DNA from 2 places in the Kluyvera sp. CHPC 1.2972 genome. Region 1 is predicted to be linked to the other one. Evidence: predicted binding sites of a transcription regulator. Region 1 holds the regulator's gene; the other holds the start of a gene.

What was found. Region 1 encodes LexA, which represses DNA repair genes until DNA is damaged. Its sites were predicted from a motif close to TNCTGTATGTACATACAGNA; they were not measured.
Region 2: a site for LexA is predicted at 6,824-6,843, ahead of uvrB (excinuclease ABC subunit UvrB). Genes of this name have one in related genera too.

What each region holds. Positions count from the first base shown of each region.
Region 1 covers NZ_JAPKIB010000014.1:30,379-46,815, reverse strand. The annotation lists gene V6944_RS18415 (cupin domain-containing protein) at 1-71, opposite strand, end outside; gene zur (zinc uptake transcriptional repressor Zur) at 198-713, shown strand; gene V6944_RS18405 (CsbD family protein) at 769-978, opposite strand; gene dinF (MATE family efflux transporter DinF) at 1,114-2,433, opposite strand; gene lexA (transcriptional repressor LexA) at 2,502-3,110, opposite strand; gene V6944_RS18390 (diacylglycerol kinase) at 3,210-3,578, opposite strand; gene plsB (glycerol-3-phosphate 1-O-acyltransferase PlsB) at 3,707-6,136, shown strand; gene ubiA (4-hydroxybenzoate octaprenyltransferase) at 6,279-7,151, opposite strand; gene ubiC (chorismate lyase) at 7,166-7,663, opposite strand; gene malM (maltose operon protein MalM) at 7,861-8,805, opposite strand; gene V6944_RS18365 (maltoporin) at 8,921-10,261, opposite strand; gene malK (maltose/maltodextrin ABC transporter ATP-binding protein MalK) at 10,363-11,472, opposite strand; gene malE (maltose/maltodextrin ABC transporter substrate-binding protein MalE) at 11,844-13,034, shown strand; gene malF (maltose ABC transporter permease MalF) at 13,098-14,642, shown strand; gene malG (maltose ABC transporter permease MalG) at 14,656-15,546, shown strand; gene psiE (phosphate-starvation-inducible protein PsiE) at 15,743-16,153, opposite strand.
Region 2 covers NZ_JAPKIB010000016.1:59,309-75,745, reverse strand. The annotation lists gene V6944_RS19560 (PTS mannitol transporter subunit IICBA) at 1-311, opposite strand, end outside; gene V6944_RS19555 (kinase inhibitor) at 771-1,247, opposite strand; gene bioA (adenosylmethionine--8-amino-7-oxononanoate transaminase) at 1,318-2,607, opposite strand; gene bioB (biotin synthase BioB) at 2,691-3,731, shown strand; gene bioF (8-amino-7-oxononanoate synthase) at 3,728-4,885, shown strand; gene bioC (malonyl-ACP O-methyltransferase BioC) at 4,869-5,624, shown strand; gene bioD (dethiobiotin synthase) at 5,617-6,294, shown strand; gene V6944_RS19525 (hypothetical protein) at 6,538-6,675, opposite strand; gene uvrB (excinuclease ABC subunit UvrB) at 6,922-8,946, shown strand; gene pmrB (two-component system sensor histidine kinase PmrB) at 9,225-10,304, opposite strand; gene pmrA (two-component system response regulator PmrA) at 10,308-10,982, opposite strand; gene eptA (phosphoethanolamine transferase EptA) at 10,993-12,624, opposite strand; gene yvcK (uridine diphosphate-N-acetylglucosamine-binding protein YvcK) at 12,684-13,607, opposite strand; molybdenum cofactor riboswitch at 13,848-13,984, shown strand; gene moaA (GTP 3',8-cyclase MoaA) at 13,972-14,961, shown strand; gene moaB (molybdenum cofactor biosynthesis protein B) at 14,984-15,496, shown strand; gene moaC (cyclic pyranopterin monophosphate synthase MoaC) at 15,500-15,985, shown strand; gene moaD (molybdopterin synthase sulfur carrier subunit) at 15,978-16,223, shown strand; gene moaE (molybdopterin synthase catalytic subunit MoaE) at 16,225-16,437, shown strand, end outside.

The sequences.
Region 1 (16,437 bases):
CTGTCGGGGTAGGTGGAGTCATCTGGTCCTTCAACATCATGCCAATGGCGAATGCAATCGGGTCTTTTCATCATTTTTCATCCTGAGTGTGAAGTACGCCTGCTATAACACACCTATAGTACACCTGCGGAAACTCGGTGTTTCCGGCATAACATGATAAAGTAGGGGTTTGTTTCACCCGTAACCCGAGGACGCCAATGGATAAGACCACTACGCAAGAACTGTTAGCGCAGGCTGAAAAGCTGTGTGCGCAACGCGGCGTGCGCCTGACTCCGCAACGTCTGGAAGTGCTGCGTCTGATGAGTCTCCAGGAAGGGGCCATTAGCGCCTACGACCTGCTCGACCTGCTGCGCGTTAAAGAGCCGCAGGCTAAGCCGCCGACCGTCTATCGCGCGCTAGAGTTTCTGCTCGAACAAGGTTTCGTGCATAAGGTGGAATCCGCTAACAGCTATGTGCTCTGTCACCTGTTCGATCAGCCCACCCATACCTCCGCCATGTTTATCTGCGATCGCTGCGGCGTGGTGAAGGAAGAGTGTGCGGAAGGGGTGGAAGACATCATGCACGCGCTGGCGGCCAAAATGGGCTTCGCTCTGCGCCATAACGTGATTGAAGCACACGGGCTGTGTTCAGCCTGCGTGGAAGTGGAAGCGTGCAGCGCTCACGAACACTGCCATCACGACCATACCATTCAGATTAAAAAGAAATCCCGCTAACGGGCGTTAAGCAGGGGGAGCGTACTTCCTTGTACGCACGGGCAGGAGGACGTTATTACCAGCGGTGGTTGTGGCGTTTATCCCAGCTATCCACCTCTTTTTCGGCCTGATCTTTCGCGTAGCCGTAGCGTTCCTGAATTTTACCGACCAGCTGATCGCGTTTGCCTTCGATCACCGTCATATCATCATCGGTCAGTTTGCCCCATTGCTCTTTCACTTTACCTTTAACCTGTTTCCAGTTACCGCCGACTTCGTCTTTATTCATCATCGAATCCTCGATCGTCAGTGAGTGAATAGCAAAAGCGATGTTTCAGGAAGACATCTTTTTCGCTAAGCGTGAGACTAATTGTAGTCAGTCATTCTGGTGCCGTTTCATTATTCGGAATCTTTAACCATACTGTCAGGCAAACCAGCTGTTGTTTTTCCAGTGACGACGCCAGATAAAGGCCAGCGCCAGACCGCGCAGCGCAAGAAATACGGCGAGCGCCAGCCACAACCCGTGGTTGCCAAGCAGCGGCAGCGCAAGCATGGTAAGCGCAAACCCGGCGGCGGCCACCGCCATGCTGTTACGCATCTCCGCGCCGCGAGTGGCACCGATAAACATGCCGTCCAGCAGATAGCACCACACGCCGATCACCGGCAGCACCGCTTGCCAGAGCACGTAACGATCGGCCAACTGCTGCAGTTCAGGCAGCGAGGTTAGCAGCGCCACAATATGCTCACCCAGAAGGGCGTAAATCAGCGCAAACGCCAGCGCCACGACGCCCGCCTGGCGGCATGCCGCGCGCCAGACTTCCAGCAGCTTACTGCCGTCGCGCGCACCATAGGCCTGCCCGGAATGGGCTTCCACCGCATAGGCAAAGCCATCCAGCGCGTAGGCGGTGAAGGTCAGCATGGTCATCAGCACGGCGTTCACCGCCACCACTTCGCTGCCCAGCCGCGCGCCGAAGACGGTTACCGCACCGAAGCAGAGCTGGAGCAGCAGCGAGCGCAGCATGATGTCGCGGTTGAGCGCCAGCAGGCGGCGAAAATCGCCCTGCCAGGCCGTTTTCAGCATCGCCCACGAGATCCCGCGCATCACCAGCACCTTACGCGCCATCCCCAGACCCACCAGCAGTGTGGCATATTCGGCGATCGCCGTTGCCAGCGCCGCGCCCTGCACGTTCATGTGCAGTCCCATCACCAGCCACAGGTCGAGCACGATATTCAGCACGTTACCCACCACCAATAGCACGACCGGTGCGCGGGCGTACTGCACGCCCAGCAGCCAGCCGAGCAGCACCAGGTTCGCCAGTGATGCGGGGGCACTGAGCCAGCGGATATCGAGGAAACGCCGCGCCTGCTCCAGCACTTCTCCGCTGCCGCCAACGATGGAGAGCGCCAGGTTTATCAGCGGCGTTTTGAAAAGAATGATCAGCAATCCTGCCCCCAGCGCTAACATCAGCGGCTGTACCAGCGCGCGAGCCAGCGCCTGCGGATTTTTTGCGCCAAACGCCTGCGCCGTGAGCCCGGTAGTGCTCATGCGCAAAAACAGCAGCAGCATAAACAGGAAGCTGGTTGCCGTGGCGCCTATCGCGACGCCTCCCAGATAGACGGGACTATCGAGATGGCCAATAACGGCGGTATCCACCAGCCCCAGCAGCGGAACGGTAATGTTGGAGAAGATCATCGGCAGCGCAAGGCGCCACAGCGCCTTATCGGCGTGAGTAAGTAGCGGCATGAGTTTTGACCAGAACGAAAAAAGGCTGCGATAGCGGAAGTATCACAGCCATTAGTATGGGGAGAGAGTTACAGCCACTCGCCGTTGCGGATAACGCCAACGGCCAGTCCTTCGATGGAGAAATTCTGCTGACGCAGATCGACCACGATAGGTTTAAATTCGCTGTTTTCCGGCAGCAGTTCGACGACGTTACCCTGTTTTTTCAGGCGTTTTACCGTCACTTCTTCATCGATACGTGCGACCACAACCTGACCGTTACGTACGTCCTGAGTTTTATGCACGGCCAGCAAGTCGCCATCCATAATACCGATGTCTTTCATCGACATACCGCTCACGCGCAGCAGGAAGTCGGCGCTTGGCTTAAACAAGGACGGGTCAACCTGGTAGTGACCTTCGATGTGCTGCTGCGCCAGCAACGGTTCACCCGCCGCGACGCGGCCTACCAACGGCAGCCCCTCTTCTTCTTCTACCAGCAGGCGGATACCACGAGAAGCGCCTGAGACAATCTCAAGGACGCCTTTACGCGCCAGCGCTTTCAGGTGCTCTTCAGCCGCATTCGGGGAACGGAACCCCAAACGCTGAGCAATTTCCGCACGCGTTGGCGGCATGCCCGTCTGGCTGATGTGATCCCGGATGAGATCAAACACCTCTTGCTGCCTGGTCGTTAACGCTTTCATTCCGCCCCCTGGGTGTATATACAGTTATGCTGTGAGTATATACAGCTACTGGCTATTTTGGAACCATAAAACTCACGAAATCAGGCAGTTTTCACCGCTTTAGTGAAAATGTGACCACAGCAGGGTCGCCCAGGTGAACACCGCCACAAAAATGGACAACAGCACCGCCGCTGAACCCATGTCTTTCGCCCGACCGGAGAGCTCGTGATAGTCAGAACCGATACGGTCAACGACCGCTTCCAGTGCACTATTGAGAATTTCCACTATCATCACCAAAAGGACGGATCCGATGAGCAGGACACGGGTGATGGCATCAACATCCAGCCAGCAGGCGATAATAATCGCGATAACAGAGGCAACGCCTTCCTGGCGGAACGCCGCTTCATTGATCCACGCCGCGCGGAATCCTTTCCAGGAATAGCCCGCAGCTTTGATAATTCGGGTAATCCCAGTGGTATTATTGGCCATCTCAAGAACCTTTTTTGTTTTTACGTCAATGACAATGCGTGTTATGAGGCGGTAGAACAGAAATTTCACCGACTTTCTGATATTCTTGCCGCGCATTTGCATGATTAACCAGAGGCTTTACATCGTTTATGTCCGGCTGGCCACGAATTTACTACAAATTACTGAATTTACCATTAAGTGTTCTGGTAAAAAGCAAGTCTATTCCGGCACAACCTGCCCAGGAATTGGGGCTTGATACGTCGCGCCCGATTATGTACGTCCTGCCTTATAACTCTAAGGCTGACTTGCTGACGCTGCGCGCTCAGTGCCTGGCGCACGATTTACCCGACCCGCTTGAACCGCTTGAGATCGACGGTACGCTGCTGCCGCGCTACGTCTTTATCCACGGCGGACCGCGCGTGTTCACCTACTACACGCCGAAAGAAGAGTCGATCAAACTGTTCCACGACTACCTCGATTTGCACCGCAGCAATCCTGAGCTGGATGTGCAAATGGTGCCGGTGTCGGTGATGTTTGGTCGTTCTCCTGGTCGCGAGAAAGGTGAGGTTAACCCACCGCTGCGCATGCTAAACGGCTTCCAGAAGTTCTTTGCCGTATCCTGGCTTGGTCGCGACAGCTTTGTCCGCTTCTCGCCTTCCGTCTCTCTGCGCCGCATGGCGGACGAACACGGTACCGATAAAACTATCGCTCAGAAACTGGCTCGCGTCGCGCGTATGCACTTTGCCCGCCAGCGTCTGGCGGCGGTCGGCCCGCGTCTTCCTGCTCGTCATGACCTGTTCAAGAAGCTGCTGGCGTCAAAAGCTATCGCCAAAGCAGTAGAAGACGAAGCGCGCAGCAAGAAAATTTCCCACGAGAAAGCGCAGCAGAACGCCATTGCGCTGATGGAAGAGATCGCGGCGAACTTCTCCTACGAGATGATTCGTCTGACCGACCGTATCCTCAGCTTCACCTGGAACCGTTTGTACCAGGGCATTAACGTTCACAACGCCGAGCGCGTACGCCAGCTGGCGCACGACGGGCATGAAATTGTCTATGTGCCGTGCCACCGTAGCCACATGGACTACCTGCTGCTCTCTTACGTGCTCTATCACCAGGGGCTGGTGCCGCCGCACATTGCTGCCGGTATCAACCTGAACTTCTGGCCAGCAGGTCCGATTTTCCGCCGCCTGGGCGCTTTCTTTATTCGCCGTACCTTTAAGGGTAACAAGCTCTATTCCACCGTTTTCCGCGAATACCTCGGCGAGCTGTTCAGCCGCGGTTATTCCGTGGAGTACTTTGTGGAAGGCGGGCGTTCCCGTACCGGTCGTCTGCTGGATCCGAAAACCGGCACCCTGTCGATGACCATTCAGGCGATGCTGCGCGGCGGTTCCCGTCCTATCACTTTGGTGCCGATTTACATCGGCTACGAACACGTGATGGAAGTGGGTACCTACGCGAAAGAGCTGCGCGGCGCGACCAAAGAGAAAGAGAGCCTGCCGCAGATGCTGCGCGGCTTGAGCAAACTGCGTAATCTGGGCCAGGGCTACGTCAACTTCGGCGAACCGATGCCGCTGATGACCTACCTGAACCACCATGTGCCGGAGTGGCGTGAGTCTATCGACCCGATCGAAGCCGTGCGTCCTGCCTGGCTGACGCCGACCGTCAACAAGATGGCGGCCGAGCTGATGGTGCGTATCAACAACGCAGGCGCGGCGAACGCCATGAACCTGTGCTGTACCGCGCTGCTGGCTTCGCGTCAGCGTTCGCTGACCCGCGAGCAGCTAACTCAGCAACTGGATTGCTATCTGGCGCTGCTGCGTAACGCACCGTATGCGCCTGATGCGACGGCACCGACCTCCTCTGCCAGCGAGCTTATCGATCATGCGCTGCAGATGAATAAGTTCGAAGTTGAGAAGGACACCATCGGTGACATCATCATTCTGCCGCGCGAGCAGGCGGTGCTGATGACTTACTACCGCAATAACATCGCGCATATGCTGATCATGCCGTCACTGCTGGCGTCGATTATGACCCAGCATCGCCAGATTTCGCGTGAACAGGTGCTGAGCATTATCGATACGCTGTATCCGATGCTGAAAGCCGAGCTGTTCCTGCGCTGGGATCGCGCGGAACTGCCAGCGGTTATCGATACGCTGATTGCGGAGATGGTTCGTCAGGAGATGCTTACCGAACACAACGGCGAGCTGCGTATCAACGCTTCCCACTCCCGCACTCTGCAGCTGCTGGCTGCCGGTGCACGCGAGACATTGCAGCGTTATGCGATCACCTTCTGGCTGCTGAGCGGCAATCCGTCGATGAACCGTAGTACACTGGAGAAAGAGAGCCGGACGCTGGCTCAGCGTCTCTCCGTGCTGCACGGTATCAACTCGCCGGAGTTCTTCGATAAAGCGGTGTTCTCTTCACTGGTGTTAACCCTGCGCGATGAAGGCTATATCAGCGACAGCGGCGATGCCGAACCGGAAGAGACGATGAAGGTGTACCAGATGATGGCAAGCCTGATTACCTCAGACGTGCGCTTGACGATTGAGAGCGTGACGCAGGAAGAGGCGGCGCAGTAAAAACAAAAATCCCCGGCTGAGACCGGGGATTTTTTTATGTTTGATATCGTAGCCCGGACGAGGCGACACGCCGACTCCGGGAAGGCTCAGAGCCAATCCCGGCGGCACTTCGCTTGGCCGGGCTACGGTTTCAATGGCTGTATCAGATCTGCCAGTAACTCATCGCCAGGCCAATAAACAGCACCAGCCCCACATAGTTATTGTTCAGAAACGCCTGGAAGCAAGGCCCGCGTTCGCGGTGGCGAATCAGCTTCTGCTGGTAAACGAACAGCGCGCCAGCAATCAGGATTGACCAGTAAAATTCCCAGTGCAGGCCGTTCAGCCAGCCGATAAGCGTCATCAGGCCCAGCACACCGGCCTGCAGAATGCCGATAATCAGACGGTCGTTATCGCCGAATAGAATCGCCGTCGATTTAATGCCGATTTTCACATCGTCGTCACGGTCAACCATCGCATACTGCGTGTCGTAGGCGACCGCCCACAGAATGTTAGCCAGCAGCATCAGCCAGCAGCTCAGCGGCAGCGTTTCGCTCACGGCGGCAAAGGCCATAGGGATAGACCAGCCGAACGCCGCGCCAAGCACCACCTGCGGCAGATGGGTATAGCGCTTCATAAACGGGTAAACCCACGCCAATGCCAGCGCGGCAATCGACAGCAGAATAGTCATGGTGTTGAGGGTCAACACCAGTATGAAGGAGAGCAGCACCAGCACGATAAACAGCGTGCGAGCCTCTTTCTCCGACACCGCCCCGCTCGGCAGCGGTCGATTAGCGGTGCGTTTTACGTGGCCGTCAAATTTACGATCCGCATAATCATTGACCACACAGCCCGCGGCGCGCATCAGCCAGACGCCAGCGACAAACACTGCCAGGATCCACAGCGGCGGCACGCCTGGGGAAGCCACCCACAGCGCCCACAGCGTCGGCCACAGCAGCAATAGCGCGCCAATCGGTTTGTCCGTACGCATGAGTCGATGGTAAGCGAGCAGCTTATTCGACCTAAGACTCCACTCCATTTTTCTTCTTCCTCTTAGTACAGCGGCGATGCGGGCAAAAAAAGCTCCGTCAGTAGCAGCGGTTTGCCGCTCAGACGCAGGCGGGAACGTCGCCCCCACAGCGCATCATGACACCCTATTTCGATAAAATCCCGGGTCAACGTCGATGACGTAAACAGATAGCGCCCGAGCGGCGTTTGCCCAAGCCTCTGTAGCGCCAGTTCCGGGCCGCACAGCGTCGACTCCGGTACCACGGTGCGCCCGGCAAGCCAGGGTTCGTCGCCCACGCACAATAATATTTCTCGCAGCCAATAGCGAGGTTCATCCGGCAGCAAGTGCTGCTCACCGTCCAGCGCGTCCGGGCCCACGAAGGCTTCATTCAGCAGCGTGACGCTAACGGGTTTCCCGAACTGCTCAAACCGTTTGGTCATGGAATCTTCCAGCATCAGCCAGTCACGCTGTGCCGATTCAAGCGGGGGAATGACGTCAAAATAGCGCAGCGCGCGGAGTTGCGTCAGTGCGGGGTGCGACATGCCTGTCTCTCCAATACATAACTTCTGGCTATTGTATCGCAGAACACAGCGGGAGGGGGTGCAGGAATGGTCAAATACGATCATTAGCGCAACAGCAGTGCAACAGTTTTGTGTCACGCTATGGAGGGTAGAAAAATGGCGTGCCCGGATGGGCACACCAAAAGGCTTCGCCTAAACATCAGCGCTGTGGGGAGAACTTACCCCTTGCCTTTTACAGCGCCGATAAAGGTGGAACGAGCAGATTTCGAGCCCAGGCGTTCGGCTTCATTCATCAGCTTCAGGGCTTTGTCGATATCCCCTTTCGCTACCGCCTGCTTAATACCGTTGTTGAAGTAGGTTTCCGTGTCATCCAGCATTGGCTCTGCTTTCGCCGCTGGAGCGGCAACTGGCGCAACCACCGGGGCGGCAGCAGGCGCACTATAGGCCGGTGCGGCGGTGTTACCCACGGTGACCGGTGCCGGACCGGAGGAGCCAAACAGTGGGCCGACCAGCACGCTGGAGCTACTGTTGGTTTTGACTTTCAGCTTCACGAGGCCGTCAGTGGTATGTTTCGCCACCGGGTCTGGAATATCCGGTACCGCATTGCCGGTGCCTTTGGCATAGGCTTTAGCCGGATCCAGCAACGTCGTGGTCTGCTGGAGATCTTTTTCAGTGGTAAAGACCAGGACGTACAGCTTCTGCTGGCCTAAGGCTGGGGTCAGGCGCATGACGCCTTCCAGACGGTCGGCGCTCATCACGCCCGGAGCCTGATAGGTAAAGTAGCTGCTTGGGAAGTAGGCAGAAGGCGTCATGTTCTGATCGAGAATCAGCACGTTCGGCGCAAAGACGTTAGTTTGTTTGTTCACTTCGCTGGTCAGCGTCAGCGTGATTTCACCAATATTGGCCGGCACGCTGTAGGCCACGACGTTACCGGTGATCCCCGGTACATTCAGGCTCTGACCACCGGTAGAGATTTGGGTGGACTGCACTTTCGATTGGTCGACCGGCGTCCAGGTCAGTTGCTGGAGAGCCGAGGTGGGGATAGTGGGTGCGGCGCTGGTGTTTTGCGGCACATAGTTGACGTCCGCAAGGCTGATACCCGGAACGCTCGCCAGCAATCCAGCGGATAAGCACAGAGCAACGAGACTTTTTTTCATTTTCATTATGATGACCTCAGAAATCGTCGGTCTAGCGGTAGCCAGGCAATAGCGCGCTAAACCTTACGGAACAGAGGGGCTTTCGCCCCTCGTCAGTTTATTGCTTCAGGTTAGTGCTGAATTACCACCAGATTTCCATCTGAGCACCGAAGGACCACTCATCGCTGTCGCCACGGCTGGTGTTAGAAAGGTTGGAGTTGCTAGACACCGCGTAACGGGACACGCTGTCGCCATTCTTCACATAGCCCCAGTTTTCATCCCACTTCGCGTAAGTTGCGAACACGCGAATTGCTGGACGAGACCAGATGCTGTCGCCCGCCTGCCACTGTTGCGCCAGGGTGATTTTGTACTGGTTGTTGCGATCGCCAGTCTGCTGAGATTTCACGTTGTCATAGCCAACTTCCAGCAGGGTGCTCATGATTGGTGTCCATTTGTACATAGGACGCACACCAACGGTGTACCATTCAGTACCCAGGTTGTTATCCAGATCGATGTTCTGGTACATACCGACGTACATCAGGTCCCATTTATCACCCAGAGAGATTGCACCGTGGTCCAATACGCGCCACAGGCTGCCGTTGTTGTTAACAACGTTCGGATAGGTAATGCCGCCAACGGTGAAGGAAGGAGCGCTGTTAGTGCCCTGAGGAATACCTTTACCTTGGGTGGTCATTGCGTCAGTTGCGTACTGCAGTACAAACTTGTTGTAGCCTTTCAGCATGCTCTGGGTATGTTCAGCGGTGAACATCCAGCCATCTTTAGAAGCATCATCAGCAAAGCTATAACCATCGGTGTGGTTAGCACGACCGTAGTCAGCACCCAGTTCCAGCACGCCGTCCGGGTTAGTTTGCAGACCAGCTAAACGAACGTCGAAGACGTCGTTCGCGGTGTCTTTAGATGCGCTATAGGTGTTGTTGCTGCTGAAGATGTAAGAACCGCCCGCTTCCTGAGAACGGGTCGCTGCCAGAGACAGTTTACCGAAGCCCAGGTCAACGTTTTCGATACCGGCACCAGGACCAGAAATATCCCAGTAGTAGAAGTCGATCATGTGAACGTCATGACGCTGGTAGAAGCGCTTACCGGCCCAGATGGTGGAACCTGGCAGCCAGTCAATCAGGTTTTTACCCTGGACGTTCGCTTCACGGAATGCAGGGTCGGTACCTTCCCAGTCGTTCTGCTGTGCTACGGAGTAGGCCACGTTGGTGTCGAAGTAGAAGCTCTTATCGCCCTCTTTCCACACTTCCTGACCCAGTTTTAATTCGGCGTAGGTTTCACATTCGTTACCGAGACGGTATTTACTTTGTGCACCGGTTGCCTGGAAGCACTGTTGTTCACCGCCGCTGCCCGTCCAGCCAATGCCGGAACGCGCGTAACCATGGAAATCTACAGCCATTGCCTGAGCAGACATAATGCCTGCTGCGACGGCAACCGCCACGGGGAGTTTGCGCAGAGTAATCATCATTCTATCTCCTGAGATCATTGCTTTTCTTGAACATTCCACCCTTCTCGCCTTATCGCTGGCGACGTAAGAGCTTCATGTTTGTTTTGTTTTATGGGACTTCTTTAAACGCCTGGCTCTTTGTGCAGCCGACGACATGCGGTGCCATCCTCACGGAACAAATGGCAGCGCTCTGGCGGCAAGCCGATAGCGAATGTGGCTCCCTCTTCAACCAACACCACGTCGTTCTGGCGGTAGACCAGGTTTTGACGGATGGCAGGGATCTGGATATGAATTTGCGTTTCGTGACCAAGCTGCTCGACAACGTTGACCACCCCCTCCAGCGTCACATCGGCGATGTGGCTCGGCAGCAGGTGTTCCGGGCGAATGCCCAGCGACATGTTGGCGCCAACCTGAACGTTGTTACTCTCCACCGGCAACCAGATCTGCTGACGGTTCGGCAGCTCGACCTGTACCTGCTCGATGGCGGTGGCGGTGACTTTGACCGGCAGGAAGTTCATCTTCGGTGAGCCAATAAAGCCCGCAACGAAGCGGTCTGCCGGGTAGTGATACAGTTCCAGCGGTTTCCCGACCTGCGCGACGCGACCGGCGTCCAGCACCACGATTTTGTCGGCCAGCGTCATCGCTTCGACCTGATCGTGGGTGACGTAAATCATCGTGCGGCCTAACCGTTTGTGCAGACGGGAGATTTCAATACGCATCTGAACGCGCAGCGCGGCGTCCAGGTTAGACAGAGGTTCATCCAGCAGGAAGACGCGCGGCTCGGCCACCAGCGTACGACCAATCGCCACGCGCTGGCGCTGACCGCCGGACAGGGCTTTCGGTTTACGTTCCAGAAGATGGGCTAACTGCAGAACTTCGGCGACCTGGGTCACGCGCTGGTTGATAATCTCTTTTTTGGCACCAGCCAGCTTCAGGCCAAAGGACATGTTTTCGGCGACGGACAGATGGGGATACAGCGCGTAGGACTGGAACACCATGCCCACCCCGCGTTCGGCAGGCGGGATATCGTTCATGCGGGTTTCACCGATGAACAAATCACCGCTGGTGATGGTTTCGAGGCCCGCGATCATACGCAGCAACGTCGATTTACCGCAGCCGGATGGCCCGACAAACACCACGAACTCCCCTTCCTGGATGTCGAGGTTGATATCTTTTGATACCACCACGTCGCCCCAGGCTTTCGTTACATTGCGTAGCTGTACGTTCGCCATGCCCTTCTCCCTCGTTACAACTTGTCACCAACAGAAACACTCAAGATGGGCTGACTATGCCGTACACATCCATTTGGTGAATCCTCCACCCCCCCGGTTTTTTATGGGGGAGGAGACGGGAGGATGAGAAGGGACGCTCTGCCCCCGATGACATCTCATCAAAACGAAAATCGTGATGGGGCTTGCAAAAAACGGCGCTTTTTTTTGTGCGCCAAGACGCATAACGGGGATTTATGTTACGGAGATCACACTACAGACCCCTAGGGCGTAGACCCCAGGAGGATGGAAAGGGGTTGCTAAAAAAGGAAACTCATCGACGTTAAACCACCTCTGTGTATCCACGAGTACATCACCTAGAAAGGACGGGATATATGAAAATTAAAACTGGCGCTCGCATCCTCGCGCTGTCCGCATTAACCACGATGATGTTTTCCGCCTCTGCCCTGGCAAAAATTGAAGAGGGAAAGCTGGTTATCTGGATCAACGGCGACAAAGGCTATAACGGCCTGGCCGAGGTAGGTAAGAAATTTGAGAAAGACACGGGGATTAAAGTCACCGTAGAACACCCGGATAAACTGGAAGAAAAATTCCCGCAAGTTGCCGCGACCGGCGACGGCCCGGATATCATCTTCTGGGCACATGACCGCTTTGGCGGCTACGCGCAGTCTGGCCTGCTGGCAGAAGTCACCCCGGACAAAGCGTTCCAGGACAAGCTCTATCCATTCACCTGGGATGCCGTTCGCTACAACGGCAAGCTGATCGCTTACCCAATCGCGGTTGAAGCGCTGTCGCTGATTTACAACAAAGACCTCGTGCCAAACCCACCGAAAACCTGGGAAGAGATCCCTGCGCTGGATAAGACGCTGAAGGCGAAAGGCAAATCTGCGCTGATGTTCAACCTGCAAGAACCGTACTTCACCTGGCCGCTGATTGCTGCCGACGGTGGTTACGCGTTCAAGTTTGAAAACGGCAAGTATGACGTGAAAGACGTGGGCGTGGACAACGCTGGCGCGAAAGCGGGCCTGACCTTCCTGGTTGATCTTATCAAGAACAAGCACATGAACGCGGATACCGATTACTCCATCGCGGAAGCAGCCTTCAACAAGGGCGAAACGGCGATGACCATCAACGGTCCGTGGGCGTGGTCGAATATCGACAAGAGCAAAGTCAACTACGGCGTTACGCTGCTGCCAACCTTCAAAGGCAAGCCGTCTAAACCGTTCGTTGGCGTGCTGAGCGCCGGTATCAACGCGGCAAGCCCGAACAAAGAGCTGGCGAAAGAGTTCCTCGAAAACTACCTGCTGACCGACCAGGGTCTGGAAGAAGTGAACAAGGACAAACCGCTGGGCGCCGTTGCGCTGAAATCTTTCCAGGATACCTTAGCGAAAGATCCGCGTATCGCGGCCACCATGGATAACGCCCAGAAAGGCGAAATCATGCCGAACATCCCACAGATGTCTGCATTCTGGTATGCCGTTCGTACCGCTGTCATCAACGCCGCAAGCGGTCGTCAGACCGTCGATGCAGCGCTGAAGGACGCGCAGGGTCGTATCACCAAGTAATGTTTTTATCCCCTCTCCCTCAGGGGGAGGGGAAAAGCTCAAACGCTGTAGAGGAAGATCCCCATGGATGTCATTAAAAAGAAACATTGGTGGCAAAGCGACACGCTGAAATGGTCAGTGATTGGTCTGCTGGGCTTGCTGGTGGGTTACCTTGTAGTTTTAATGTACGCACAAGGGGAGTACCTGTTCGCCATCATGACGCTGATCTTAAGCTCAGCGGGCCTGTATATTTTCGCCAACCGTAAAACCTACGCCTGGCGCTACGTTTACCCTGGCATGGCCGGGATGGGGCTGTTCGTCCTGTTCCCCCTGATTTGCACCATCGCCATCGCCTTTACCAACTACAGCAGCACCAACCAGCTCACCTTTGAACGCGCCCAGCAGGTGCTGATGGACCGTTCTTATCAGGCGGGCAAAACCTACAACTTCAGCCTGTTCCCGGCGGGTGATGAGTGGCAGCTGGCCCTCACCGACGGCGAGAGCGGCAAAAATTACCTCTCCGACAACTTTAAGATTGGCGGTGAGCAGAAGCTGCAGCTGAAAGAGACGGAAGCACTGCCGACCGGCGAGCGCGCGCAACTTCGCGTGATCACCCAAAACCGCCAGGCGCTGAACCAACTGACCGCCGTGCTGCCGGATGAAAGCAAAGTCACCATGAGCTCGCTGCGCCAGTTCTCCGGCACCCAGCCGCTCTACACCCTGGCCGACGATGGCCTACTGACCAACAACCAGAGCGGCGTAAAATACCGTCCTAACAACGACGTGGGCTTCTACCAGACGGTGAACGCCGATGGTTCCTGGGGCGATGAGAAGCTGAGCCCTGGCTACACCGTCGGCATCGGCTGGGACAACTTCACCCGCGTCTTCACCGACGAAGGCATCCAGAAGCCGTTCTTCGCTATCTTCGTCTGGACGGTGGTCTTCTCGGTACTGACCGTCATTCTGACCGTCGCCGTCGGTATGGTGCTGGCCTGCCTCGTACAGTGGGAATCACTGAAGGGCAAAGCCATCTACCGCGTGCTGTTGATTCTGCCGTACGCCGTACCGTCGTTTATCTCGATTCTGATTTTCAAAGGGCTGTTCAACCAGAGCTTTGGTGAAATCAACATGATGCTGAGCGCGCTGTTCGGTATCAAACCGGCCTGGTTCAGTGACCCGACCACCGCGCGTTCGATGATTGTGATCGTCAACACCTGGCTCGGCTACCCGTACATGATGATCCTGTGCATGGGCCTGTTGAAGGCAATCCCGGACGACCTGTATGAAGCGTCGGCAATGGATGGCGCTGGCCCGTTCCAGAACTTCTTCAAGATTACGTTACCGCTGCTGATTAAGCCGCTGACGCCGCTGATGATCGCCAGCTTCGCCTTTAACTTTAACAACTTCGTGCTGATTCAGCTGTTAACCAACGGCGGCCCGGACCGTCTCGGCACCACCACACCAGCCGGCTATACCGACCTGCTGGTGAGCTATACCTACCGTATCGCCTTTGAAGGCGGCGGCGGCCAGGACTTCGGTCTGGCGGCAGCGATTGCGACGCTTATCTTCCTGCTGGTCGGTGCGCTTGCGATAGTGAACCTGAAAGCCACGCGCATGAAGTTTGATTAAGGGAGACTCGAACATGGCTATGGTACAACCCAAATCTCAGAAACTGCGTCTCTTTACCACGCACCTTCTGCTGCTGATTTTCATTGCGGCGATTATGTTCCCGCTGCTGATGGTTATCGCCATTTCACTGCGCGAAGGTAACTTCGCCACCGGCAGCCTGATCCCGGAGAACATCTCCTGGGAGCACTGGAAGCTGGCGCTGGGCTTCAGCGTTGAGCACGCCGATGGGCGCGTAACACCGCCGCCGTTCCCGGTCCTGTTGTGGCTATGGAACTCGGTAAAAATCGCCGGTATCACTGCGATTGGCATCGTGACGCTCTCCACCACCTGTGCCTATGCGTTTGCCCGCATGCGCTTCCCGGGCAAAGCCACGCTGCTGAAAGGGATGCTGATTTTCCAGATGTTCCCAGCGGTACTGTCGCTGGTTGCTCTGTACGCGTTGTTTGATCGTCTGGGCCAGTACATTCCGTTTATCGGCCTGAACACCCACGGCGGCGTGATCTTCGCCTACCTCGGCGGTATCGCGCTGCACGTCTGGACAATTAAAGGCTACTTCGAAACGATTGATGGTTCTCTGGAAGAAGCGGCAGCGCTGGATGGCGCTACCCCGTGGCAAGCATTCCGTCTGGTTCTGCTGCCGCTGTCGGTACCGATTCTGGCGGTGGTGTTCATCCTGTCGTTTATCGCCGCGATCACCGAAGTTCCGGTTGCATCACTGCTGCTGCGTGATGTGAACAGCTACACCCTGGCCGTTGGTATGCAGCAATACCTCAACCCGCAAAACTACCTGTGGGGTGACTTTGCCGCGGCGGCCGTACTTTCCGCTATCCCGATTACCGTGGTCTTCCTGCTGGCGCAGCGTTGGCTGGTCAATGGCCTGACGGCCGGGGGCGTGAAGGGCTAATTTTCATCAGCAATGCCACTGCTATTATCCTCAACTTGAACGAACCCTAACTTGTGACTGTTTGGCGCTCCTATGGAGCGCCTTTTTTTGTCGCAGGTATCGGTAGGCTCCGAGCCGTTCCCGGCGGCGCTTCGCTTGGCCGAGCTACAGGGAAGTGATGTTTGTAGGCCCGATAAGCGCAGCGCCATCGGGCAACTTACTCCCGCTTCAACCGCTTCGAGTTACACAGCCACAGCGTAATCACCAGCAGCAGAATGGCGGCAGAGTAAATCAGCACGTCCAGCGGTGATTTATGGTCAACGATAATCAGCCGCACAATCGCCGTGATGCCGATATAGACAAAGTAGCGCAGCGGGAAGTGAAAGCCCGACTGGAAGTACTTCACAATCAGGGCGATAAATTCAAAGTAGAGGAAGTAGACCACCAGCCCTTCCACCAGCTCGTACTTGCTGGTGCTCTCAGGAGCGAACAGGACATCCGCCAGATGTAGCGTCTCTTTACCGAGGAAAACGACCAGGATCAGGCCAAGACTGAGCAGACCCAGGTTCAGTACGGTCTGCAGAATGGTGGAGATAAACTCAACGCGTGGACGAGATAGCGACGTCATGGCTAGCACCTCTTTCTCTGGGCCGAGCTCTTTGTATAACGCAGAAGTGTGATCCAGATCTACTTTTTTTACCCGTTCTGAATCACCAGAACCTGTCTATTTATTAACCCATTTCACAAAATGGCGAAAAAAGAGAAAATTCACACTCTTAAAATAGCGTGATCCAGTTAACTAAATCCCATTTAATGTTCAAGAAACCGCCATTAAAAACACAACAAATCAATAAGTTAACTTTAAATCCCTTTTGCGGATACATTTTATTAAAAAGAGAATGAAATTCCCTA
Region 2 (16,437 bases), on a different contig from region 1:
GCAATCATTGCGCCCATAAACATTGGCATATCAGCGCCAACGATAACGCCCATGGTAGTGATGGCACCGACCACGCCGCCGCGCTCGCCGCCGATAAGACGGCCGCCGGTATAACCGATTAACAGCGGCAGCAGATAGGTGATCATCGGGCCGACCAGTTTGGCTAACGTCTCGTTAGGGAGCCATCCGGTGGGAATAAACAGTGCAGTAATCAAACCCCAGGCAATGAATGCGCCAATATTGGGCATCACCATATTGCTGAGGAAGCGGCCAAAATTCTGTACCTTGACCTTGATATCTGGTGATAACATAAAAACACCCCTCGTGGTGCGCGTCTTAGATGCTGCGCGTCGTCATAGTTGTGATGGTTTCGCCAAAAACCATCCAGTCGTTCAGTATGCAAAATCGACTCTATCACGGCGTTTTCGTCTCGCGTACCCCGAGGGGTGTTTGTGATCTTGATCACTCTCATCACCCCATCAATAGGTCACTTTTGGTGATCGCTGTCACATAAAATGGCTGTAAGTCGGCTACAAAGCGAAAATACGTCCTTTCCTGTCCTGTTTTTTGTGATTTAAATCACCTTTTGTATTGGCGTGTTTGTTTTTAAATTGTGATCAAATTCACAAGATAAATTTACATTCCCCTCACACTACTGCGCTTTCCTGTCATGCACTGGCGTTTACGTTAGAAAATTACAGCGCTTCGTGTCAGCCATAAAAAAGCCCTGCGAGGTTTCCCCGGCAGGGCGTGAACAGATTAGGCTGCGATTAGCTGAACAGGGCGGTGATGGATGCGCTGCCGAGGCTATGGAAGTGCACGTTGAAGCCGACCATCGCGCCGCTGGCGCCTTCATCAACCTCAATGCTTTCAACGTCCATCGCATGGACGGTGAAGATATAACGGTGGGTTTCGCCTTTCGGCGGTGCCGCGCCGCCGTAGCCCGCTTTACCAAAGTCAGTACGGGTTTGCAGGGCGCCTGCCGGTAACCCGACCAGGCCTGAACCTGCACCGGTTGGCAGTTCGCGGGTATCGGCTGGAATATTGGCAACGATCCAGTGCCACCAACCGGAGCCGGTTGGCGCATCCGGATCGTAGCAGGTTACGACAAAGCTTTTGGTGCCCGCAGGAACGTCATCCCAGGCCAGATGGGGAGATAGGTTTTCGCCATCGTAGCCCATGCCGTTGAACACCTGGCGATGAGGGAGCTTTTCACCGTCACGCAGGTCGTGACTGACTAATTTCATCAACTGCCTCCTTTGTTAATCAACTGATTAACAAAGGAGTGTAGCGGTAACGTGGGGAGATTACCGCAGCTTATTGGATAAAAAATGTTTCCTGCTCGACCGCCAGACACACCGCCCGCGTCAGACGTGTCAACTGCTGCGGCGTAATCGGGTACGGTGGCATCAGATAAATCAGGCGGCCAAACGGACGGATCCACACCCCTTGTTCGACGAAGAAGCGCTGGAGCAACGCCGGGTTCACCGGATAGCGCGTCTCGACGACGCCAATGGCCCCCAGCACGCGGACATCGGCGACCAGCGGTGCGTCGGCGGCCGGAGCGAGTTCGCGCTTGAGCTGACGTTCAATCGCCGCCACTTGCGTTTGCCACTCGCCGCTCTCCAGCAGCGCCAGGCTTTCAGTGGCGACAGCGCAGGCCAGCGGGTTGCCCATAAAAGTGGGGCCGTGCATAAAGCAGCCCGCTTCACCGTTGCTGATGGTCTCGGCAACCTCACGGGTGGTGATAGCAGCGGAGAGGGTCATGGTGCCGCCGGTTAGTGCTTTTCCGAGACACAGAATATCGGCGCTGATGCCCGCATGATCGCAGGCAAAGAGCTTGCCGGTACGGCCAAAGCCGGTGGCAATTTCATCGGCAATCAGCAGGATCCCTTCGCGATCGCACATCTTACGAATTCGTTTGAGCCACTCCGGATGATACATCCGCATGCCGCCCGCACCCTGAACGACAGGCTCAAGAATAACGGCAGCAATTTCGTGACGATGCGCGGCCATCAGGCGGGCAAAGGCCACCATATCATACTCGTCAAACTCCCCGTCAAAGCGGCTATGCGGCGCGGGCGCGAAGAGGTTCTCCGGCAGGTAGCCCTTCCACAGGCTGTGCATCGAGTTATCCGGGTCGCACACCGACATTGCGCCAAAGGTATCGCCGTGATAGCCGTTGCGGAAGGTCAGGAAACGCTGACGCGACTCGCCTTTGGCCTGCCAGTACTGCAACGCCATTTTCATCGCCACTTCCACCGCCACCGAACCCGAATCGGCCAGGAACACGCACTCCAGCGGCTCCGGGGTCATCGCCACCAGTTTACGGCACAACGCCACGGCGGAAGGGTGGGTGATCCCGCCAAACATCACGTGCGACATCTGGTCGATCTGCGTCTTCATCGCCGCGTTCAGACGCGGGTGGTTGTAGCCGTGAATGGCGGCCCACCATGAGGACATGCCGTCCACCAGATGCTCGTCGCTGGCGAGGTGTAGCTCGCAGCCCTCGGCGGAAACCACCGGGTAGACCGGCAGCGGTTGAGTCATTGAGGTATAGGGATGCCAGATATGGCGGCTATCGAAGGCAAGATCGTCCGTTGTCATAATCGACTTGTAAACCATTTTGAAAAGTTTTAGGTTTACGAGTATAAACCGAACCGAAAATTAACAAAACCCCGGAGAAGCCAATGGCTAACCCTTTACGCTGGACAATGTCGCAGGTCACCGCTCTTTTCGATAAACCGCTGCTCGATTTACTGTTTGAAGCTCAACAGGTTCACCGCCAGCACTTCGACCCTCGGCAGGTGCAGGTGAGCACGCTGCTGTCGATCAAAACCGGCGCGTGCCCGGAAGACTGCAAATACTGCCCGCAGAGCTCCCGCTACAAAACCGGGCTGGAAACCGAACGCCTGATGGAAGTCGAGCAGGTGCTGGACTCGGCGCGCAAAGCCAAGCTAGCGGGCTCGACCCGTTTCTGCATGGGCGCGGCGTGGAAAAACCCGAACGATCGCGATATGCCGTACCTGGAGCAGATGGTTCAGGGCGTGAAAGAGATGGGGCTGGAAGCCTGTATGACGCTGGGCACGCTGTCCGATAGCCAGGCCAGTCGTCTGGCGACGGCGGGGCTGGATTACTACAACCACAACCTCGATACCTCGCCGGAATTCTACGGCAATATCATCACCACCCGCAGCTACCAGGAGCGCCTGGACACGCTGGATAAAGTGCGCGACGCCGGGATTAAAGTCTGCTCCGGCGGCATTGTAGGCCTCGGTGAAACCGTCACCGACCGCGCCGGGCTGTTGCTGCAGCTAGCCAACCTGCCAACGCCGCCGGAGAGCGTGCCGATTAACATGCTGGTGAAGGTGAAGGGCACGCCGCTGGCGGATAACGACGATGTCGATGCCTTTGATTTTATTCGCACTATTGCCGTGGCGCGCATCATGATGCCAACCTCCCACGTTCGTCTCTCCGCAGGCCGTGAGCAGATGAACGAGCAGACCCAGGCGATGTGCTTTATGGCGGGCGCGAACTCCATTTTCTACGGCTGCAAACTGCTGACGACGCCGAACCCGGAAGAGGATAAAGACCTGCAGTTGTTCCGTAAACTGGGTCTTAACCCGCAGCAGACCACGGTGACGGCGGGTGATAACGAACAGCAGCAGCGTCTGGAGCAGGTACTGATGACGCCGGACACCGAGGATTATTACAACGCGGCGGCGATATGAGCTGGCAGCAGCGCATTGAACAGGCATTAAGCGAACGTCGGGAGGCCCAGGCCTTTCGTTCACGCCAGCCTTTGGAACAAGGTGCAGGTCGCTGGCTGGTGCGCGGTGAACGTCGTTACTGCAACTTTTCCAGCAATGACTATCTTGGCCTCAGCCAGCATCCGCAGGTGATCCACGCCTGGCAGCAGGGGGCAGAGCAGTATGGCGTGGGCAGCGGTGGGTCCGGGCATGTGACCGGCTACCACCAGGCCCATCGACGCCTTGAAGAGCAACTGGCCGACTGGTTGGGCTATGACCGCGCGCTGCTGTTTATCTCCGGTTTTGCTGCCAATCAGGCGACGATCGCCGCACTTGCCGGGCGTGAAGACCGGATCGTGGCCGATCGTCTCAGCCACGCGTCGTTGCTTGAAGCCGCCACGCTAAGCCCGGCGCAGCTGCGCCGCTTTCAGCATAATGACAGCCAGCATCTCTCCAGGCTGCTGGCGGCCCCCATCGACGGTCAACAGTTGGCCGTCACTGAAGGGGTGTTCAGCATGGATGGCGACGGCGCGCCGCTGGCGGATATCGCTGCGGCTGTGCGCAACGCTAACGCCTGGTTGATGGTCGATGATGCGCACGGTATTGGCATCAACGGCACAAACGGACGGGGGAGTTGTCAGCAGCAGGGCGTTCATCCTGAGCTGCTGGTGGTGACCTTTGGCAAAGCGTTTGGCCTGAGCGGTGCCGCGGTGCTGTGCAGCCATGACGTGGCGGATTACTTTGTGCAGTTCGCCCGCCATCTGATTTACAGCACCGCCATGCCGCCCGCCCAGGCGGTTGCGCTACAGGCGGCGCTGGCCGTGATTCAGAGCGATGACGGCCAGCAGCGACGTGAAAAGCTGGCGCAGCACGTTGCCGCGTTCCGTCACGGCGCACAGGGGTTGGCTTATACCTTAACCGACTCACAAAGTGCGATTCAGCCGCTTGTCGTCGGCGATAACCAGCACACCCTCAACCTGGCCGATCAACTGCGGGAGCAGGGCTGTTGGGTGACGGCGATTCGCCCGCCGACGGTACCCGCAGGGACGGCACGCTTGCGCTTAACGCTGACCGCGGCGCATGAAGCGCAGGATATCGACAGACTGCTGGAGGTGTTGCATGGCGACCGTCAATAAACAGGCGGTGGCGGCGGCGTTTGGCCGTGCGGCGGCGCACTACCATCAGCACGACGAGTTACAGCGTCTGAGCGCACAGCAGCTGCTGTCCCAGCTGCCGTCGCGGGCGTTTGACCGCGTGCTGGACGCGGGCTGTGGGCCGGGTAGCTACAGTCGCTACTGGCGCGACAAAGGCTGCCATGTGACGGCGCTGGATCTCTCAGCGGAAATGCTTGAGCAGGCGCAGCGTCAGCAGGCGGCAGACCGCTATCTCCAGGCCGATATCGAAGCTATTCCGCTACCTGCCGGTGGTTTTGATCTGGTGTGGAGCAATCTGGCTATTCAGTGGTGCAGCGATCTCCACGTGGCGCTGGAGGGGCTATATCGCCAGCTTAGCCCCGGCGGCACGCTGGCCTTTACCACGTTGACGGCAGGCTCACTGCCAGAGCTGAATCAGGCCTGGCGTGCCGTTGACCAGCGTCCACACGCCAACCGTTTTCTTCCCGAGACGGCGCTGCAGGAGGCACTAGTTGGCTACCACTGCCGCAGCGTTGCCACCTCTATCACGCTGGCCTTTCCCGATGCGCTGAGCGCCATGCGTTCGCTGAAGGGTATTGGCGCGACGCATCTCCACGAGGGACGCAGCCAGCAGCCGCTGACCCGCAGCAGGCTTCAGCAGCTTCAGCTGGCGTGGCCATCTCAGGCGGGAGGATTCCCGCTGACCTACCATCTTTTTACAGGAGTGATCTCGCGTGACTGAACGCTTTTATGTAACCGGTACTGACACCGAAGTCGGAAAAACCGTCGCCAGCACCGCGCTGCTCCAGGCGGCAGGTTCACTTGGGCGGCGTACCGCGGGGTATAAGCCGGTTGCTTCCGGCAGTGAAATGACCGCCGACGGTTTGCGCAACAGCGACGCACTGGCGCTGCAACGCAACAGCGTGCTGCCGTTACGCTATGAGCAAGTGAACCCGTATACTTTTGCCGAGCCGACCTCTCCGCATATCGTCAGCGCCGACGAGCAGCGGCCTATCGAGGCCAGCGTGCTTTCCGCTGGGCTGCGCGCGCTGGAGGCCGAAGCCGACTGGGTGCTGGTGGAAGGGGCCGGTGGCTGGTTTACGCCGCTCTCGCCAACGCTGACGCTGGCGGATTGGGTGAAGGCAGAACAGCTGCCGGTCATCCTGGTGGTGGGCGTGAAGCTTGGTTGCATCAACCACGCGGTGCTGACCGCGCAGGCAGTACAGCAGGCAGGGCTACGACTGGCGGGCTGGATTGCCAACGATGTGACGCCACCAGGGCGTCGCCACGCAGAATACCTCAGCACGCTCCAGCGAATGCTTCCCGCACCGTTGCTTGGAGAGATCCCATGGCTTGGCAATGACGTTGAATCCCAACCACTTGGGCAATACCTTGACCTGAGCGCCCTGTAAGCCGCTTTTCTGGCACGCCTTTTTCATCTTCATTCGTAAGCGCTAACCCGAAGATAACGTAAGGAAATCGCTCATGTTGATGGACAAAATGGGCGTGCCTTTTCGCTGATAAATATCAAAATCGACGATAAAATATTTTTTTGCTTTCCCGTTGACACGCCGTTGCGCAAATCGCCGGGTGCCGGGGGATAGGGGCTAGCGGCAGTTATCCACTATTCCTGTGGATAACCCTGTGTATTAGAGTTAGAAAACCTGCGGTAAACGAGAGAACATGCGGCCTGCGCCTGAATTGATGCGAAACGCGGCTTTTCGATGTTTTTTATAAATTTCAATAAGATAAATAAAAGCAATGGCGTAATAAAAAGTGCTGCGGATTGCCATAAAACTTTCATGACCTATATTGACAAATGTTAAAAGAGAAAAAATTTTGGGGATAACCTTATCAGGCTGGTGTTTTATCTTGTCAGAGGATAAATTTCAGCCGCTCTTGCGTGCCGTTGCCCCAGGAACACGAAATACAGTAAGTGATTACTGTTTTTATATCCAGTATTTTTTATTGGCAATTCGGCAGGCGGCGAGTAGAATTAATCTCCAGCCCGGCCCATTCGTCATCAGGTAGCGTTGTCCATGAGTAAACCCTTCAAATTGCATTCTGCGTTTAGTCCTTCAGGCGACCAGCCTGCTGCCATTTCACGCCTGAAAGAGGGGCTGGAAGACGGCCTGGCGCACCAGACGCTGTTAGGCGTAACGGGGTCGGGGAAAACCTTTACCGTCGCCAACGTGATTGCTGACCTTCAGCGTCCGACGATGGTGCTGGCGCCGAACAAAACGCTGGCCGCCCAGCTGTACGGCGAAATGAAAGCGTTCTTCCCGGAAAACGCGGTGGAGTACTTCGTCTCCTACTACGACTACTACCAGCCGGAAGCGTACGTCCCAAGCTCGGATACCTTCATCGAAAAAGATGCTTCGGTGAACGAACACATTGAGCAGATGCGTTTGTCTGCCACCAAAGCGCTGCTCGAACGCCGTGACGTGGTGGTGGTGGCCTCGGTGTCCGCTATCTACGGTCTGGGCGACCCTGACCTGTACCTCAAAATGATGCTGCACCTGACGGTGGGCATGATTATCGACCAGCGCTCCATTCTGCGCCGTCTGGCGGAATTGCAGTACACCCGCAACGATCAAGCGTTCCAGCGCGCGACTTTCCGCGTGCGTGGCGAGGTTATCGACATCTTCCCGGCCGAATCTGACGATTTGGCGCTGCGCGTTGAGCTGTTTGACGAAGAGGTGGAACGCCTTTCGCTGTTTGACCCGCTGACCGGCCACGTTGATTCGACCATTCAGCGCTTTACCATCTACCCGAAATCGCACTACGTGACGCCGCGCGAGCGTATTGTGCAGGCGATGGAAGAGATCAAAGTGGAGCTGGCGGACCGCCGCAAGGTGCTGCTGGCGAATAACAAACTGCTGGAAGAGCAGCGCCTGAGCCAGCGTACGCAGTTTGACCTCGAAATGATGAACGAGCTTGGCTACTGCTCCGGCATTGAAAACTACTCGCGCTTCCTCTCCGGGCGCGGACCGGGCGAGCCGCCGCCAACCCTGTTTGACTACCTGCCGGCGGACGGCCTGCTGGTGATCGACGAATCCCACGTCACCATTCCCCAGATTGGCGGCATGTACCGCGGCGACCGCGCACGCAAAGAGACGCTGGTGGAGTACGGCTTCCGCCTACCGTCGGCGCTCGACAACCGTCCGCTGAAGTTTGAAGAATTTGAAGCACTGGCGCCGCAGACTATCTACGTGTCGGCGACGCCGGGCAACTATGAGCTGGAAAAATCCGGCGGCGATGTGATTGATCAGGTGGTGCGTCCAACCGGGCTGCTTGACCCGCTGATTGAAGTGCGTCCGGTTGGCACGCAGGTAGACGACCTGCTGTCGGAAATTCGTAAACGTTCGGTGATTAACGAGCGTGTGCTGGTGACCACGCTGACCAAACGTATGGCGGAAGATCTGACGGAATATCTGGAAGAGCACGGTGAGCGGGTGCGCTACCTGCACTCTGATATCGACACCGTGGAGCGTATGGAGATCATCCGCGACTTGCGTCTGGGCGAGTTTGACGTGCTGGTGGGGATCAACCTGCTGCGTGAGGGCCTCGATATGCCGGAAGTCTCGCTGGTGGCGATTCTGGACGCCGACAAAGAGGGCTTCCTGCGTTCCGAACGCTCGCTGATTCAGACCATCGGTCGTGCGGCGCGTAACATCAACGGTAAAGCGATTCTCTACGGGGACAAAATTACCCCGTCAATGGCGAAAGCGATTGGCGAAACCGAGCGCCGTCGTGAGAAACAGCAGCGCTATAACGAAGAGCACGGCATCGTGCCGCAGGGGCTGGTGAAAGACGTTGTCGATATTCTGGCGATGGGCGAGGGGCTGGCGAAAACCAGGGCCAAAGGTCGCGGTAAGTCGAAGACCGCGGTCACCATCGTCGAGCCGGATGTCCAGGCGCTGACGCCAAAAGCGCTGCAGCAGCAGATTACGTCGCTGGAAGCGCAGATGCTCAAACACGCGCAGAACCTGGAGTTCGAAGAAGCAGCAGAGATTCGCGACCGTTTACACCAGCTGCGTGAGCTGTTTATCGCGACATCGTAAATATCGGGTCGATCCGATGTAGCCCGGGCGAGGCGTTTACGCCGACCCCGGGGCCGCACGACCGCTCAACGGGCACTATTTATCTGAATTGCGGCAGCCATCACGGGCCGGGAACCAGCCTTAAGGTTCGCTTAATATAATCTACTGATACTATCCGTAAAATTATTGAGGGTAGTGTTATGTCGAATCTGAACGTCCAACAGCTGTTCACCGTGCTCGTCTCTGTTGCCATCGTTGCCGGCTTTGTTTGCCACTGGATGCTCACCTTCTGAAGCGCCTTAGCGCTTCGTCGGTTGAAACTCTACCCATGCCCGCGTCCCGGTTGCAGTGTCGCGGTTTTGTAAAAAGAACGCCGCCTCATGCAGCTGGGCGATGCGCGTAACGATACTCAACCCCAGACCAATACCGCCATATCGGCTGTCCATGCGCACAAACGCCTGGCTCAGTTCGCCCACCTTCGACTCATCAATCCCTGGACCTTCATCTTCCACGACCAGCATCGGTCGCACGCCCTGAACCAGCGACAGCGTAATCGCTGACGTTTTTGGACTATAGCGATGGGCATTCTCAACCAGATTTCGCAGCAGCAGGCGCAACAGCGTGGCATCGCCGGGAACGGTCACCGTTGGTGTCGGTTCGGCAATCACCAGCGTTTGTGCGCGTGTTTCCAGCATCGTTTCCAGCTCGCCCTTCAGTGGCTCAATCACATCGCTCAACAGATTCACCTGCTGATAGCTCCCCGCCGAAAACGACTGTCCGACGCGGGCAAGCAGCAGCAGTTGCGCCACGCTATCGGTCATCTGGTCCAGGCGCTGTACTAACGGGGACAGGTTGAGCTTCTGGGTTTTCTCCAGCAGTTCAAGGTGCAGCTTTAATCCAGCCAGCGGCGTACGCAGCTCGTGGGCGACGTCGGCGGTAAACAGACGCTCTCGGTTAAGCGTCTGCGTCAGGTTATCAACAAGCTGGTTGATAGCGTTGGTCACCGCCTCGACTTCCACGGTGGTCTGCTGAAGAAAGATTGGCTGCAAATTCCCCGGCGTCCGTGAATCCAGCTCTTGTTGCAGGTCGGCCAGAGGGCGGGTGATCCGCTTTACCGCCTGCAGGCAGAGGAAGAGCGCAAGGCCAATGATCAGCATGCTGGGCACCAGCAGGCTGGCAATCGCTTCACGCACCTCGTGGCGGATGTGCTTGGCGTTGTTGTGGTTATGCATCAGCATCGCCACTTCCAGCTCAATCTGCTCTTTGCTCTCATGCCAGAGCCAGAACACGCTAATGAGCTGGCACACCACCAGAATCACGCCAATGGTGAGCAGCAGCTGATGCCGCATTGGCCACTTGCGGATGGAAAATAGCGCCATGCCTTACTCCGCTTTGCTTATCGCGTTAACCAACTGGTAGCCAAAACCGCGCACGGTGCGAATCCGCGCTTTACCCACCTTGTCACGCAGATTATGGATATGCACTTCCAGCGTATTGGTCGCCGGTTCGTTATCCCAGTTGTAGATATCGTTGTAGAGGATCTCGCGGTGTACCGGGCTGCCCGCTTTCAGCATCAGGCGTGAAAGCAGGGCGTACTCTTTCGGCGTCAGCTCCAGCAACTCTTCATCAAGCCAGACCTGACGACGGGTGACGTTAAGACGCAGATTCTCAACCGTAATTTCGTTATCGCCCTGGTTGAGGTTACGTCGCAGCAGGGCGCGAATGCGGGCATTCAACTCTTCCAGCGCGAATGGCTTCACCAGATAGTCATCTGCACCGGTATCCAGCCCCATCACGCGGTCTTCAAGCGTATCGCGGGCGGTCAGAATCAGCACCGGCACGCTCATTTTTTCCTGACGCATACGGTTGAGGAAGTGCAGGCCGTCTTCGTCTGGTAGACCTAAATCCAGTACTACCAGGCTGTAATGCCCGTTAGCCAGGCTCAACGCCGCCTGCTGTGCAGTGGCGACGCCGTCGCAGGCGTAGCCTTCGCTCTGCATTGCCAGAATCAGCCCCTGCAATAATAGGGTGTCATCTTCCACGACTAATATTTTCATCTGCTGGCCTCTATTTACAGGTGGCTAATATATCATCCGCTGCGCGATATTCCTGGGTCTCTACGCCCGTTAACCCCAGCATTGTAGAGAACAGATTATCCTGCGAGTAGTCATTTTCTTTGGCCTTTTGCTGCAGGCAGGCGTAATTAACGCCATAGCGCTGCTGATAATCATCAGATAACCATAACAGCATCGGCACGTGTTTTTGCGTTTCCGGGGCAATGGAATAAGGCAGCCCATGTAAATAAACGCCGTTTTCACCCAAAGATTCACCGTGGTCGGAAAGGTAAACCAGGCTGGTGGTGAATTTATCCTGTTTGGATTGCAGTAATTTTATCGCTTTATCAACAATATGGTCGACGTACAAAATCGTGTTGTCGTAGCTATTTTTCAGCTGTTCCTGGCTACAGGACTGAATTTCGCTGGTGTCGCAGGTTGGCGTGAAACGACGGAATTCCGGTGGATAACGGTTGTAATAGGTCGGACCGTGGCTGCCAATGGTGTGCAACACGATGACGCCGTCACCCTGCATACTATCAATGGTTTTTTCCAGGTCATGGAACAGCACATCATCGTAACATTCGCCGTTGATGCACTGCCCTGGCAGGTTCAGCGCGGTGACATCCTGATGCGGAACGCGGTCGCAGGCACCTTTACAGCCGCCATCGTTATCGTTCCACTGCACCTGAATCCCGGCACGCTGAATAATATCCAGCAGCCCTTCCTGGTGGTGTGCTAATGACTCGTCATAACCGGTGCGTGGCATATTAGAGAACATGCACGGAACCGAGACCGCAGTGGCCGTCCCGCAGGACGCCGTTTTTGGGAAATAGACAACGTTATCTTTTGCCAGCAGCGGGTTGGTTTCGCGTTCGTAGCCGCCCAGTGAGAAATTAGCGGCGCGCGATGTTTCGCCGACGATTAATATCGTCAGATTTTTACGTGGGCCGTTTTTCATCACCGCTTTTTGTTTGGCATCTTCACCAATTTTCACCAGCGGCAAGTTGTCCATCTCATGGTGGAAATACCAGGAGTTCATGGCCACAATGCTGTTAGACGGGTTAAGCGATTTCACCAGCTCTTTATTATTGCGGAACAGCGACGCGTAATCTTTATAGAACAGGCCAGCGACCAGAAGGATTAACAGCACCGATACGAGAACGGTGCCCGCACGCATTATTGTGCCGCGCCATACGCTCGGTGCGGGCTTAATTTTGATCCACCAGGCCAGCGCAATAGAGAGCAGTGCGGTAAAACCAAGCACCATAATCATCTGCCCGGAGAGCAGGGCGTAGCTTTCCGCAGGGGTGGTATCGAGAATATTGGTAATCATCGAACGGTCGACAATGATGCCGAAGTTCATCATGAAATACTGCGCGCTGGCGCTGAGCAAAATAAACAGCGTTGCGGCGACTTTCTCTAAGCGAATCACCGAAGCCAGGGCCAGCAAAATGGCCATCACCGCAGAGGCGACCACCGGCATGGAGAGGAACACCAGCGCGTTGTGCAAGCCGTCGACCGGCAGCAATGTAAAAGCCTGGCGATAGAAAGCGATATTCAGCGCCAGAGCGATGTACAGCGAAAACAGGATGATGTAGGTCAGTCGGCTGACGGTAGGACGATGGCGAAACAGGCGAAGCATAACGTTGAACCCAAAGAGATTGATGCTCGCTATGCTGCCTGACGTTTTTTAAGACAACCTTAAGATTTTAAGGAAACGCGACCAAAAGCCTGGAGTGCCTCTTCCAGTGCGGCACGTAGCAACTGGCGATCGTGGCGATACGGAATATCGCTGGCCTCAAGCGGCTGCTGAATGACCAGTTTCCCCTCTACGCCACTGATATCGGTTTTGGGGCCAGCAATCACGGCATCGATAACGGGTTTGCCAATGTAGTGCTCCAGCAGGACAAGGCGGTCGCCAAGGGTTAAGTGGCCTGCGGGGCTGTGCTCCCGGCCGAGGTTTTCAATGTAAACCATTTGTGCCGGGGTGCGGCGCAGCGCCTGGGCAATCTCCGGCAGCAGCAGAATAGGCAGCAGGCTGGTGTAAAAGCTGCCGGGGCCAATCAGAATCAGATCCGCCTCGGCGATAGCCTGTACTGCCTCGCGGGTCGCGGAAACCGACGGCGTTAGCATCAGCTCCTGCGGCGGCAGCGCAAGCTGATCGATATTCACTTCGCCGTAGATTTCATGCCCCTCGCTATCGATCGCCATTAAATCGACCGGCTGCTCGGACATGGGAATCAGTGAAGCCTCAACTTTCAGCAGATTTCTTATTAAATTGATCGCCTCTAAAGGCCGCACGCTCAGGTGGTCTAGCGCCTTTAACATCAAATTTCCGAGGTTATGTCCGGAAAGTTCTCCGTTACCGCCAAAACGATACTCAAACATCGTCGAAGCAACGCTGGGTTCGGTAATTAACTGATTAAGGCAGTTACGCATATCGCCCCAGGCGATGCCGCCTTCCGAACGACGGATACGCCCCGTTGAGCCGCCGTTATCGGTGGTGGTGACAATGCCGGTCAGGCGAGAACCAAGGGTGGAGAGAGACGACATCACGCGTCCAAGTCCGTGCCCGCCGCCGAGCGCCACAACGCGGTCGAGATCGGCAAAAGTGCGATTGCGCATACAACTTCCTTATGTCTGAAAAACCTGCTTACATTAGCCTAACTACCTCTAAAAGACGATGCTCCACCCCCAGCAAAATGACGTATATCAATGCAAAAACGTGATTTTTACGTATTCTGTAGGGAAAGTGCACGATAGGCTCGCTATATACAAGTTTATATAGCGAAAGCGAAAATGGCGAAACCTTTATTCTCGCGCTACTATTCGGCATAACATGGTTCAGTCATCCTGCTATGCAGGTTGAACAACACACTCTAGCCTCTGCGCCTAAGTTGAAAAATACGGCGCTTTGGCCGCAACAGCCAACGCTGTTGCCAGGGCGAAGGAAGAAATGATCTCGCCTCCCGTATTTGGAAAGGTGTCTATGGCTTCACAACTCACTGATGCGTATGCACGCAGCTTCTACTATCTGCGTTTGTCGATTACCGACGTATGCAATTTTCGCTGCACCTACTGCCTGCCAAACGGCTACCAGCCTAATGGGGTCACCAATAACGGATTTCTGTCTCTGGACGAAATTCGCCGGGTGACGCGCGCCTTTTCGGCGCTGGGTACGGAAAAAGTCCGTCTGACCGGCGGGGAACCCTCGCTGCGTCGCGACTTTACCGACGTCATCGCCGCTGTGAGAGAGAATGCCGCTATCCGCCAGATTGCTGTGACTACCAACGGTTACCGCATGGCGCGCGACGTAGCGGGCTGGCGCGATGCGGGCTTAACCGCGATTAACGTCAGCGTCGACAGTCTTGACGCGCGTCAGTTTCACGCCATCACTGGCCAGGATAAATTCCGCCAGGTTATGGACGGCATCGATGCCGCCTTTACCGCGGGCTTTGAAAAAGTGAAGGTCAACACCGTGCTGATGCGCGATGTTAACCATCACCAGCTCGACACCTTTCTGGCGTGGATCAAACCGCGCCGCATTCAACTCCGCTTTATTGAACTGATGGAAACCGGCGAAAGCAGCGAGCTGTTCCGCAAGCACCATATCTCTGGCATGGTGCTGCGCGATCAACTACTCAAACGCGGCTGGATCCATCAAATCCGTCAACGCAGCGACGGCCCGGCGCAGGTCTTCTGTCATCCCGACTATGAAGGGGAAATCGGCTTAATTATGCCGTATGAGAAAGACTTCTGCGCCAGCTGTAACCGTCTGCGCGTATCGTCCATTGGGAAGCTGCATCTGTGCCTGTTTGGCGACGGTGGCGTTGACCTGCGTGAACTGCTGGCGGATGACGCTCAGCAGCAGGCGCTGGAAGCGCGTATTGCCGAAGCGTTAACCCACAAAAAGCAGACCCACTTCCTGCATCAGGGCAATACCGGAATTACGCAGAATTTGTCCTATATTGGTGGATAATTCCAAATCAAGGAGCACGTAAATGAGTCAGGTGAGCGCTGAATTTATCCCGACACGCATTGCTATTCTTACTATTTCCAACCGTCGCGGCGAAGAAGATGACACCTCCGGTCACTTCCTGCGCGACTCTGCCCAGGAAGCCGGGCATCAGATAGTCGATAAGGCCATCGTCAAAGAGAACCGCTATCAGATTCGCGCCCAGGTTTCCGCCTGGATTGCCCGCGACGACGTACAGGTGGTGCTGATTACCGGCGGTACCGGTCTGACCGATGGCGACCAGGCCCCGGAAGCGCTGTTGCCGCTGTTCGACCGCGAAATCGAAGGCTTTGGCGAAGTGTTCCGCATGCTCTCCTTTGAAGAGATTGGCACCGCCACGCTACAGTCCCGCGCCGTCGCCGGAATGGCGAATCGCACGCTGATTTTCGCGATGCCGGGTTCCACCAAAGCCTGCCGGACCGCGTGGGACAATATTATTGCTCCGCAGCTGGATGCCCGTACGCGTCCGTGTAACTTCCACCCTCATCTGAAGAAATAAACGATGTCGCAACTGACCCATATCAACGCGGCGGGTGAAGCCCACATGGTGGATGTCTCCGCCAAGGCAGAAACCGTTCGCGAAGCGCGCGCTGAAGCGTTTGTTACCATGCAGCCGGAAACCCTGGCGATGATTATCGAAGGCAGCCACCACAAAGGTGACGTGTTCGCCACGGCGCGCATCGCCGGTATTCAGGCGGCCAAGCGCACCTGGGATCTTATCCCGCTGTGCCATCCGCTGATGCTGAGTAAGGTGGAAGTTAACCTGCAGGCCGAGCCGGAACACAACCGCGTACGCATTGAATCGCTGTGTCGTCTGACCGGGAAAACCGGCGTCGAAATGGAAGCGCTGACGGCCGCCTCGGTCGCCGCGCTGACGATTTACGACATGTGCAAAGCGGTACAAAAAGATATGGTCATCGGCCCGGTTCGTCTGCTGGCGAAAAGCGGCGGCAAATCGGGCGATTTCAAGGCGGATTCCTATGATTAATGTGCTGTTTTTTGCTCAGGTCCGCGAGCTGGTGGGCACCGATTCGCTGGCGCTGACGCCTGAGTTTGCAACGGTTGAAGCGGTACGCCAGCATCTGGCGGCGCAGGAAGGGCGCTGGTCTCTGGCGCTGGAAGAGGGCAAGCTGCTGGCGGCGGTGAATCAGACGCTGGTGAGCTTCGACCATCCGGTTGCTGACGGCGACGAAGTGGCGTTTTTCCCACCGGTAACAGGAGGTTAAGATGAGCGAGACCCGAATTATCGTCCGCCACGAACGCTTCAGCGTTGGGGATGAATACCCGTGGCTTGCCGAGCGCGACGAAGATGGCGCGGTCGTGACCTTTACCGGCAAGGTGCGTAATCACAATCTGGGCGATAGCGTCAAAGCGCTGACCCTGGAGCACTATCCGGGCATGACGGAAAAAGCGCTGGCGGAAATCGTTGATGCCGCGCGC